4 regions of the Streptomyces sp. SP18BB07 genome follow, and region 1 is predicted to be linked to each of the others. Evidence: riboswitches for the same ligand, from Rfam matches in the RefSeq annotation. Region 1 holds a riboswitch; each other region holds the start of a gene.
What was found. A riboswitch is a leader RNA that binds a small molecule or an ion and turns the genes downstream of it on or off. The one in region 1 is predicted to bind cobalamin.
Positions count from the first base shown of each region.

Region 2: another riboswitch for cobalamin. It lies ahead of PUR53_RS46435 (prenyltransferase/squalene oxidase repeat-containing protein); the one in region 1 lies ahead of PUR53_RS43015 (cobalamin biosynthesis protein).
Region 3: another riboswitch for cobalamin. It lies ahead of PUR53_RS13235 (ribonucleoside-diphosphate reductase subunit alpha); the one in region 1 lies ahead of PUR53_RS43015 (cobalamin biosynthesis protein).
Region 4: another riboswitch for cobalamin. It lies ahead of PUR53_RS18465 (energy-coupling factor ABC transporter permease); the one in region 1 lies ahead of PUR53_RS43015 (cobalamin biosynthesis protein).

Region 1 covers NZ_JAQYWT010000363.1:416,928-419,117, forward strand. Annotated here, with positions in the region: gene PUR53_RS43015 (cobalamin biosynthesis protein) at 1-761, opposite strand, end outside; cobalamin riboswitch at 860-989, opposite strand; gene PUR53_RS43020 (hypothetical protein) at 1,264-1,584, shown strand; gene PUR53_RS43025 (hypothetical protein) at 1,691-1,912, opposite strand; gene PUR53_RS43030 (inorganic phosphate transporter) at 1,941-2,190, opposite strand, start outside.
Region 2 covers NZ_JAQYWT010000370.1:229,206-231,395, forward strand. Annotated here, with positions in the region: gene PUR53_RS46425 (MBL fold metallo-hydrolase) at 1-1, shown strand, start outside; gene PUR53_RS46430 (phosphotransferase) at 72-872, opposite strand; cobalamin riboswitch at 904-1,095, shown strand; gene PUR53_RS46435 (prenyltransferase/squalene oxidase repeat-containing protein) at 1,170-2,190, shown strand, end outside.
Region 3 covers NZ_JAQYWT010000274.1:76,220-78,409, reverse strand. Annotated here, with positions in the region: gene PUR53_RS13245 (nucleoside hydrolase) at 1-88, shown strand, start outside; gene PUR53_RS13240 (GNAT family N-acetyltransferase) at 170-676, shown strand; cobalamin riboswitch at 740-875, shown strand; gene PUR53_RS13235 (ribonucleoside-diphosphate reductase subunit alpha) at 999-2,190, shown strand, end outside.
Region 4 covers NZ_JAQYWT010000297.1:17,427-19,616, reverse strand. Annotated here, with positions in the region: gene cbiQ (cobalt ECF transporter T component CbiQ) at 1-63, opposite strand, end outside; gene PUR53_RS18470 (energy-coupling factor ABC transporter substrate-binding protein) at 69-539, opposite strand; gene PUR53_RS18465 (energy-coupling factor ABC transporter permease) at 536-1,255, opposite strand; cobalamin riboswitch at 1,286-1,468, opposite strand; gene PUR53_RS18460 (HoxN/HupN/NixA family nickel/cobalt transporter) at 1,691-2,190, shown strand, end outside.

The sequences.
Region 1 (2,190 bases):
CGCACTCCGAGCGCCCCCGCGAACGACGCCTCCACGGGCCCCGCGTTGGGGCTCGGGTGCCTGCCCGCGTCCGTGCGCCAGGCCCGTACGGCACCCCGGGCGTCCCCACCGCAGGCGGCGGCCAGCACCGCCGTCAGCCGGGCCCCCGGCCACCCCACCACGTCGTCCAGCCGCGCGGAGGCCCAGCCGAACCGCCGGTACCGCTGCGACCGGTGACCGACCATGGCGTCCAACGTGTTGACGGCCCGGAACCCCACCAGCCCGGGCACCCCCGCCACGGCTCCCCAGACCAGCGCCCCCACCACCGCGTCGGACGTGTTCTCGGCGACGGACTCCACGACCGCCCGCGCGATCCCGTCCGCGTCGAGTGCCTGGGGGTCCCGCCCGCACAGATGGGGCAACCGGGCCCGCGCGCCCTCGACGTCCCCCGCGTCGAGGGACCGTCCGATCGTCCGGGCCTCCCGACCGAGCGAAGTCCCCCCGACGACGGCCCACGTGGCGGCGGCGGTCAACGCGACGGAGGCCGCACGCGACGGCCGTACGGCAGTCGAGGCGACGGCCCCGAGCGCCACGGCGCCACCCGCGCACACGGCGGTGTGCAGCGCGCCCCACCCCCGGTGATCCCGCCACAGCACCCGCTCCACGGCACCGGCGGCCCGCCCGAACGCGGCGACCGGATGCCCCCGGCGAGGATCACCGAGCAGCAGGTCACCGAGGAGTCCGGCGGTGGCGCCGTACGCGAAGACGCGATCGGCACGCACGGGTTCAGCCGACCGCGAGGTCGTACGCGGATCCGGTGCTGGGACTCAAGTGGCAGCCGCACATGGCGATATGTCCTCACTCAGGGTGTCCACGCCCTGGTTCGACGAGACCGACGGCGAGAGTTCCTGGCTCCCGGGAGACGCGTCGAGATGCTTCCCCGGTGACAGTGGCGGGACCGCGCCGGACTCGCACCGGCTTCCTCTCCTGCCGTCGTACATGGCTCCGGCAGTCCACCACGCCCCTTCGAGACCCGTCAACTCGCTGTTGACCTGCGGCGCGACGGTGTGCCGAGCCCCACACCGCCGAAATCCCGTCAGCCGCTCGAATCGGCTCCTTCCGCGCTCTCTCCGGCGCGCCGCATCCTGGTGCGTGACTCGAACTGGCGTCAGAACGCTGTGCTCTCCTTCCGTCACACCGCGTGGTGTGGTTTTCTGGCGGGGCTTGTGGACCCGGGTGCGGACGGCTCTTGAAGAACCGTTCGGGGGACGGGAGGGACACGCGATGGAAGATCGGACCAAGGGACCCGCCTCGGCGGGTACGAGGACGGCGAGGGACCGGCGGACGCTGGTGTCCGCCGCCGCCCCCCTGGTGCTCTTCAGCACGGTCGCCGGGGCGCTGGCCGTCGGGCTCGGCGCGCTCGCCGCGCTGCTGGTGCCGGGGGCGGAGGCGCGCGGCGTCGTCTGGATGGTGGTGACCGCCCTCATCGCCGCCGGAGCGGGCCTGTGGTGGGGACTGACCCCGGTCACGGACCGGCTCAGGGCCCTGGACCGGGCTCTGTCCGGGGCTCGGCCGCGGGGGCCCCGAGCAGGACGAACGGGCTGAGGCTGCCGCGACCGGGTGGTACATGAGGACAACCCCCCGTACCAGGTCGACGGTACGAGGGGTTGTCGTGGTGTGTTGTGCGAGGTGCGAAGGGGTCTACGGGGCCTCAGGCCATGATCAGGTAGATCCCGTAACCCACCGCCGCCGTGCAGGCCGCGAAGCAGGCGTACGCCGCTGTCGTGGCGAGCGCGGGCGACGCGCCCGCGGCGGTCGCGGCCTCCCGCTTGGAGAGGCCGACGATCCCCAGGGTGAAGAGGCCGACGAGGGCCACGGTGACCACGAGGCTGACTCCGAAGACGGAGCCCAGGGCTGCCCAGTCGATGTGCATGATGATCTTCCTCAGGAGGTCGCGGGGCTCAGACGGCGGGCGTCGGCGTGGACGAGTTCGCCGGGGCCGTGGTCTCGGCGGCGGCCGCGGCCGCGGGTGCCGGGATGGTCGCCACGAGCTCCTCGGCCACGGCGGCGGTGGGCGGCGGCGTCACGGCGGCCATCGCCGTGGTCACCACACCGGGCGTTTCCTCGGTGTCGTTGACGTTCGTGTGGTCGACGACCTCACGGCGCGAGATCACCCAGATCGCGGCGCTGGAGGCGATGAGGAAGACCGCG
Region 2 (2,190 bases), on a different contig from region 1:
AGGGGGGTGGGGGTACGGGGCGGTTGTCGGCCGCGGGTTCGGTGGGGCTTCTCGCGCAGTTCCCCGCGCCCCTAAAGGCCTGCGGCCTTCTCAGGGGCGTCACGGATCAACTCTTCTGCCCTGGCCAGGAGTTCGATCTCGTGGGGGGACATGGTCGGGTTGGATGCCCGGCGATGGCTCGCTTCGGTCAGGTCGTGGTGGGTCAGGGTGTTGTCGGGGCGGTGGGCCAGGAGGGAGCTGAGGGTGGCGTGGGCCATGGGGGCGCGGGCGTCCGTCGGGTCGACGGCGACCTGGGCGAGGATCATCGCGGAGACGGCCCAGTCGAGGCCGGGCGGCCCCTCCTCGGCGTTGCTCCAGTCGATGACCTGCGGGCCGTGCGGGGTGAGGAGGACGTTCTCCGGGTGGAGGTCCAGGTGGAGAACCCGGGCACCGGGGCGGCGGGGCGGGACGGCGTGGAGGGTGCGCAGGAGTTGGGCCAGGGTGGCGCCGACCTGCGGCGGGGTGACCTGGCCGGCGGCGCAGGCCTCCAGCAGGGTCGGGCCCGGCAGGCGTTGCAGCACCATCTCCGTACGGGTCGCCGAATGAACGCGCGGGACAGGGTAGCCGTGGCTGCGTACGTACTCCATGACCTCGGCCTCGGTGGCGGCGTCGCCCCACCCCTCTCGGTAGCGGCGTAGCACCCAGGCGTCACCCTGTCCGACACCTCCGGTATGCCTGTCGGCTCCGTCACTGTCGGCGACGCCTACCGGGTCACCGGCCTCGGTCAGCGCGCCGAGGCCGCCGTGATCGTCCGGCCCGGACTCCCCCTCGTCGGCGTGGAGTTCGTACACGTCGGCCGTGCGGCCCGCGCCCAGCAGTCTCCCCGTACGCATGGCCCGAACCTATCGCGGCCCACAGGCGGCCCTCAGGATCCCGGCTACCGGCAGGTAGAGTGACCGCGTCGTCATCACACCCGTACAGGGGGAAGCCGGTGCAAATCCGGCGCTGACCCGCAACCGTGAGCCGACCTCGGCAGAGGGCGGCAAGTCGGACTGCCCTGGACGGAATCATGACCGGCTCGCGTCACCGGCGGCCCGCCGGTGCACGGCACCGTCGAGGAATACGGAGCCGAGCCGCCCGGCGCTCCGCCGTGCCGCCCGGCTCCCCGTCAGGGAGAGGCAGCCGCCGATATGAATGTCCGCCGCAGCGCCGCGGTCGTCGCCGTACTGACCGTCACAGCCGGACTCGGCACCGGACTCGGGCTCGCGCCGGCCGCCTTCGCCGACGGTACGGCCTCCGAGGCGTCCACCGCTCCCTCCGCCTCGCCCTCCGCCTCGCCCTCCCAGGCGATACCCACCGGTCTGTACGGCTCCAACGACCCCACGTACGACGGTGTCTGGCGGCAGTCGCTCACCCTGCTCGCCCTGGACGCGGTGGGTGAGAAGCCCGGCGCCGGGGCCGTGGAGTGGCTGGTCGGGCAGCAGTGCGCGAGCGGGGCGTTCCCGGCGTACCGCGCCGACGCGACCGCCAAGTGCGACAGCGCGACGGCCGTCGACACCAACAGCACGGCGGCCGCGATCCAGGCGCTCGCAGCGGTCGGCGGGCGGGACGCCGAGGCCGGTCGGGCGGTGCGGTGGCTGAAGGACAACCAGAACGAGGACGGCGGCTGGGGCTACACCGCGGGCGGCCCCAGCGACGCGAACTCGACGTCCGTCGTGATCGGCGCGCTGACCGCTGTGGGCGACGCCCCCGGGAAGCAGCAGAAGGACGGCAACTCCCCCTACGAGGCCCTCCGTTCCCTCGCCCTGCCCTGCGGCGACGGGGGCAGGAAGGACGGGGACGCGAAGGACGGCGGGGCCTTCGCCTATCAGCCCGACAAGAAGGGCGGTCTCGCCGCGAACGCCGACGCCACGGCCGCCGCCGTGCTCGGCAGCCTGGGCAAGGGGTTCGTGGTCGGGGCGGGTAGCGGCGAGGGGAAGGGCGGGGCCTCGTTCGACTCCTGCGCCTCGGGTGACTCTCCGGAGGACCTCGCGCACAACGGGGCCGTCCATCTCGCCGGTGCCCTCACCGCCGACGGCTATCTGATGTCCTCCCTCGCGGGTGCGGAGGACCAGCCCGACCACGGCAACACCGCCGACGCGGTCGTCGCGCTCGCCGCCGCCGGGGACGTGGACGCGACCGAGAAGCCGCTCGCCTGGCTGGCGAAGAACC
Region 3 (2,190 bases), on a different contig from region 1:
CACCGGCCGCGTCGCGCTCGGGCCGGGCACCCGCGACTTCAGCGAGGACTTCGTGACGACCCTGCCCAGGTGGCCTGCGACGGCCTGACAAATCCGATAGTCCGACGGACGGCGGCCCCTGTGGAAAACCGCCGACCCGCGCAGCCGCCCCTCGTGCACACTGCGACGCATGGACATCACGATCAGGCCGGCGGCTCCCGACGAGTACGCCGCGCTCGGCGAGATCACCGCCCAGGCCTACCTCGGCGACGGACTGCTGGACTTCGGAGAGAGCGACCGGTACCTCGACGAGCTGCGGAACGTGGCGAAGCGGGCGGCCGAGGCCGAGGTGCTCGTGGCGGCCGCGGACGGGCAGGTGCTGGGCGGGGTGACCTTCGTCCCCGCAGGCGGGCCCATGGCCGACATCGCCCGCGCGGGAGAGGCCGAGATACGGATGCTCGCCGTCTCCCCCGAAGCCCGGGGGCGGGGTGTCGGCGAGGCACTCGTGCGGGCCTGCCTGGAGCGTGCCCGCACCGTCGAGGGCTGTGTGCGTGTCGTGCTGTCGACCCAGCGGAGCATGCACGCGGCCCATCGCATCTACGGACGCCTGGGCTTCACTCGCACACCTGAGCGCGACTGGAACCCCCTCCCCGACCAGCCCGACATCACTCTGATCACCTATGAGTTGACGCTCTGACACCCTGCGAAGCCGAATGCGACACAACATGTGGGGGTGACACCGCGCCCCGGCACTAGATGTATGCTCATGCTCGCTGTCGCCGCAGGGGAATCCGGTGTGAATCCGGAACTGTCCCGCAACGGTGTATTTGCGTGCATACATCGCCATGTGTGCACGCCTGTTCAGTCCGAACACCTGCCGACAGTGCGCCCGGCCGTCCGGTCCGGGTGCCGTGACGTCCGGGCCTCGTGGAATGGGCCGGTGGACGCGACGCTCCCGTGCGCTCGTGTGCTGCCGCCTGCCCTCCGCAAGGCCCCAGCCGAGCGAGGGAGAGCCCCACGTGACCATCGCGCCAGCCGATCCGGTGTCAGCCGACCTGACCGCAGCCGAGCCGGTGTCAGCCGACCCGGTGTCAGTCGACCCGGTGACGGAGACCGACGGTCCCGGTACCGCGTTGCTGCGGATCCTGACCGAGCTGACCGCCGACCTCCCCGACGCCGACCCCGGCCGGGTCGCCACCGCCGCGCTGCGCGGCCGGTCGGTGCGCGCGTCCTCCGCCGAGATGGTCGCGGAGCTGCGTGAGCTGGCCACGGAGGCCGCCGCGGGCCTCATCGCCGAGGACCCCGCCTATTCGAGACTGGCCGCCCGGCTGCTGGCCGTCGGCATCCGTGCCGAGGCGGCCTCGCAGGGTGTCACGACGTTCACCGAGTCCATCGCCGTGGGCCACCGGGAGGGTCTCGTCGCCGACCGTACGGCCGCGTTCGTCCGCGCCCACGCCGAGCGTCTCGACGCCCTGATCGACCCGGCCGGGGACGACCGCTTCGGCTACTTCGGTCTGCGCACCCTGCACAGCCGCTATCTGCTCCGGCACCCCCTCACCCGCAAGGTCGTCGAGACGCCCCAGCACTTCATGCTGCGGGTCGCCGCCGGCCTCGCCGAGGACACGGGTGCCGACGCGGAGGCGGGCCTGCGCGCCCTCGACGAAGTGGCCGCGCTCTACGGGCTGATGAGCCGCCTGGACTACCTCCCCTCCTCCCCCACGCTCTTCAACTCCGGTACGCGACACCCCCAGATGTCGTCCTGCTACCTCCTCGACTCCCCGCTGGACGAGCTGGACTCCATCTACGACCGCTACCACCAGGTGGCCCGCCTCTCGAAGCACGCCGGTGGCATCGGTCTGTCGTACTCCCGCATCCGCTCGCGCGGTTCGCTGATCCGGGGCACCAACGGGCACTCCAACGGCATCGTGCCGTTCCTGAAGACGCTGGACGCCTCGGTCGCCGCCGTGAACCAGGGCGGCCGACGCAAGGGCGCGGCCGCGGTCTACCTGGAGACCTGGCACTCCGACATCGAGGAGTTCCTGGAACTGCGCGACAACACCGGCGAGGACGCCCGGCGTACGCACAACCTGAACCTGGCGCACTGGATCCCGGACGAGTTCATGCGCCGGGTCGCCGCCGACGAGCAGTGGTCGCTGTTCTCCCCGTCCGACGTGCCCGAGCTGGTCGACCTGTGGGGTGCGGAGTTCGAGG
Region 4 (2,190 bases), on a different contig from region 1:
CTTGTCCACGGGATGGCGGCGGCGCCAGCGACTGCTGTGCGCCGCCACGTCGATCGGCAGCACCTGGGTCAGCCCCGCCCGGCGGGGGGCTCCCCGGAGCGACCCGCCGAGCTGTCGTCGCCGGACGCCGTCGCCGTGGAGGCCGCGACCGCGTCCACCGGCGTCGCCGCGACCGCCGTGTCCACCGGCCGCGCCGGAGCCGTGTCGGCGGCCCCTGACGCGTCCAGCAGGGCTCGGGCCCGGGCCTCGCCCTGGCGCCGGCCCCGGTGGATGCCGAAGTAGTAGGCGAGGACCCCCGCGCCGAGGGCGGCCTGGAGGGCGAAGAGCGCCGACTCGATCTCACCGGACGGCGGTTCGTAGAGGGGGGAGAACCACGGCTCGTAGTCCGGCTCGATCTCCGTGATCGCCGTCTCCGCCTCGGCGTCGGCGCCCGTGAAGGGCTCCTCCTTGTGGTCGCCGAGGCCGAGGGCCAGCGGCAGGACGGCGAGCGCGGCGACGGCGAGCAGCAGCAGCGCGTTGATCTTCGTGTTCCGGTTCATCGGGCCACCGCCTCGGTCTCGTTCTCCGTCTCGGCCCCTACGCGGTTCCGCCGGTCGGTCAGGAGCACACCGAGCCGGGTCAGTTCGCCCTTGCTCGACTGCACCAGCAGACGCATCACCAGCACCGTGAGCAGACCCTCGCTGACCGCGAGCGGGATCTGGGTGACGGCGAAGATGGAGCCGAACTTGCCGAGCGCGCCCAGGAAACCACTGCTCGGGTCGGGGAACGCGAGCGCCAACTGCACGCTGGTGACGCAGTAGGTGACCAGGTCGGCGAAGAACGCGCCGAAGAACACCGTCACCATCAGCGGCACGTCGAAGCGTCGCAGCAGCCGGTAGACGCCGTACCCCGCCCAGGGACCGGCGATCGCCATCGAGAAGACGTTGGCGCCGAGCGTGGTCAGACCGCCGTGTGCGAGCAGCAGGGCCTGGAAGAGCAGGGTGATGGTGCCGAGAACCGCCATGATCGGCGGCCGGAACAGGATGGCACCGAGGCCGGTGCCGGTGGGGTGGGAGCAACTCCCGGTGACGGACGGGAGCTTCAGCGCGGACAGGACGAACGTGAAGGCCCCGGAGGCGCCGAGGAGCAGCGTGCTCTCGGGATGCTCCCTGACCTCACGGGTGAGTGCCCGGACTCCGTGGACGACGAACGGCGCGGACGCGACGCCCCAGGCGATCGCGTGCGCCGGAGGAAGGAAACCCTCGGCTATGTGCATGGCTCAGCAGACCCTCTCCAGCACCTCGTGGATGGTTGACGCGCCTTGGCCGGTCTCCTGGCTTACGGGTGACACCGCCCGTGCTCCGCCTTCCCGGGTCCGAAGACCCAGTGGCTGTCCGTGAGGACCGGAGCCGGACTTCCCGATCACAGTGGCGAGGGCCGCACCGGCATGACACCGGATTTCCCGTTCACCAAGGCGTGGTGACAGTAATGCCCGCATAAGGACGCTGACAAGCGGAGGCGAGGGGCGCGCGGGCGCCGTGCGACAGCTCACACCCCAGCGCACACTCCGGCGTACGCCCCACGTCACGCCGAGAGCCCCGACCTGACCGAAAGCAGACGGGAGCTTTACTGCGACATAGTTGCAGCTGCCATAACGGCGCACAACGCTGAGGGGGCCCGACCGCACGGACGAAGAGAAGGCCCACGCCCCATGACTCCTGGTACCGACACCGCCCCCTCGGCCACCGCCGGGACGGGCGGTTTCTCATGGCGGCGGATCCGCGCCTCGATGTCGCGCAAGGAGTGGGCGAGCCTGGGCGGGATGGCCGGATTCATCCTGGCGCTGCACCTCGTCGGCTGGTTCACCCTGGTGGTGATCGTCGCCCCCGAGCACTACAGCGTCGGGAGCAAGACCTTCGGAATCGGTATGGGGGTCACCGCCTACACCCTGGGCATGCGGCACGCCTTCGACGCCGACCACATCGCCGCCATCGACAACACCACCCGCAAACTGAGGGGGGAGGGGCAACGCCCGCTGTCGGTCGGTTTCTGGTTCTCCCTCGGCCACTCGTCGATCGTGCTCGTCCTCACGTTCCTCCTCACCCTCGGCGTCAAGGCGCTCGCCGGACCGGTCCGCGACGACGGCTCCGCGCTCCACGACGTGTCCGGCTGGATCGGCACCACCGTCTCCGGGACGTTCCTGTACGTGAT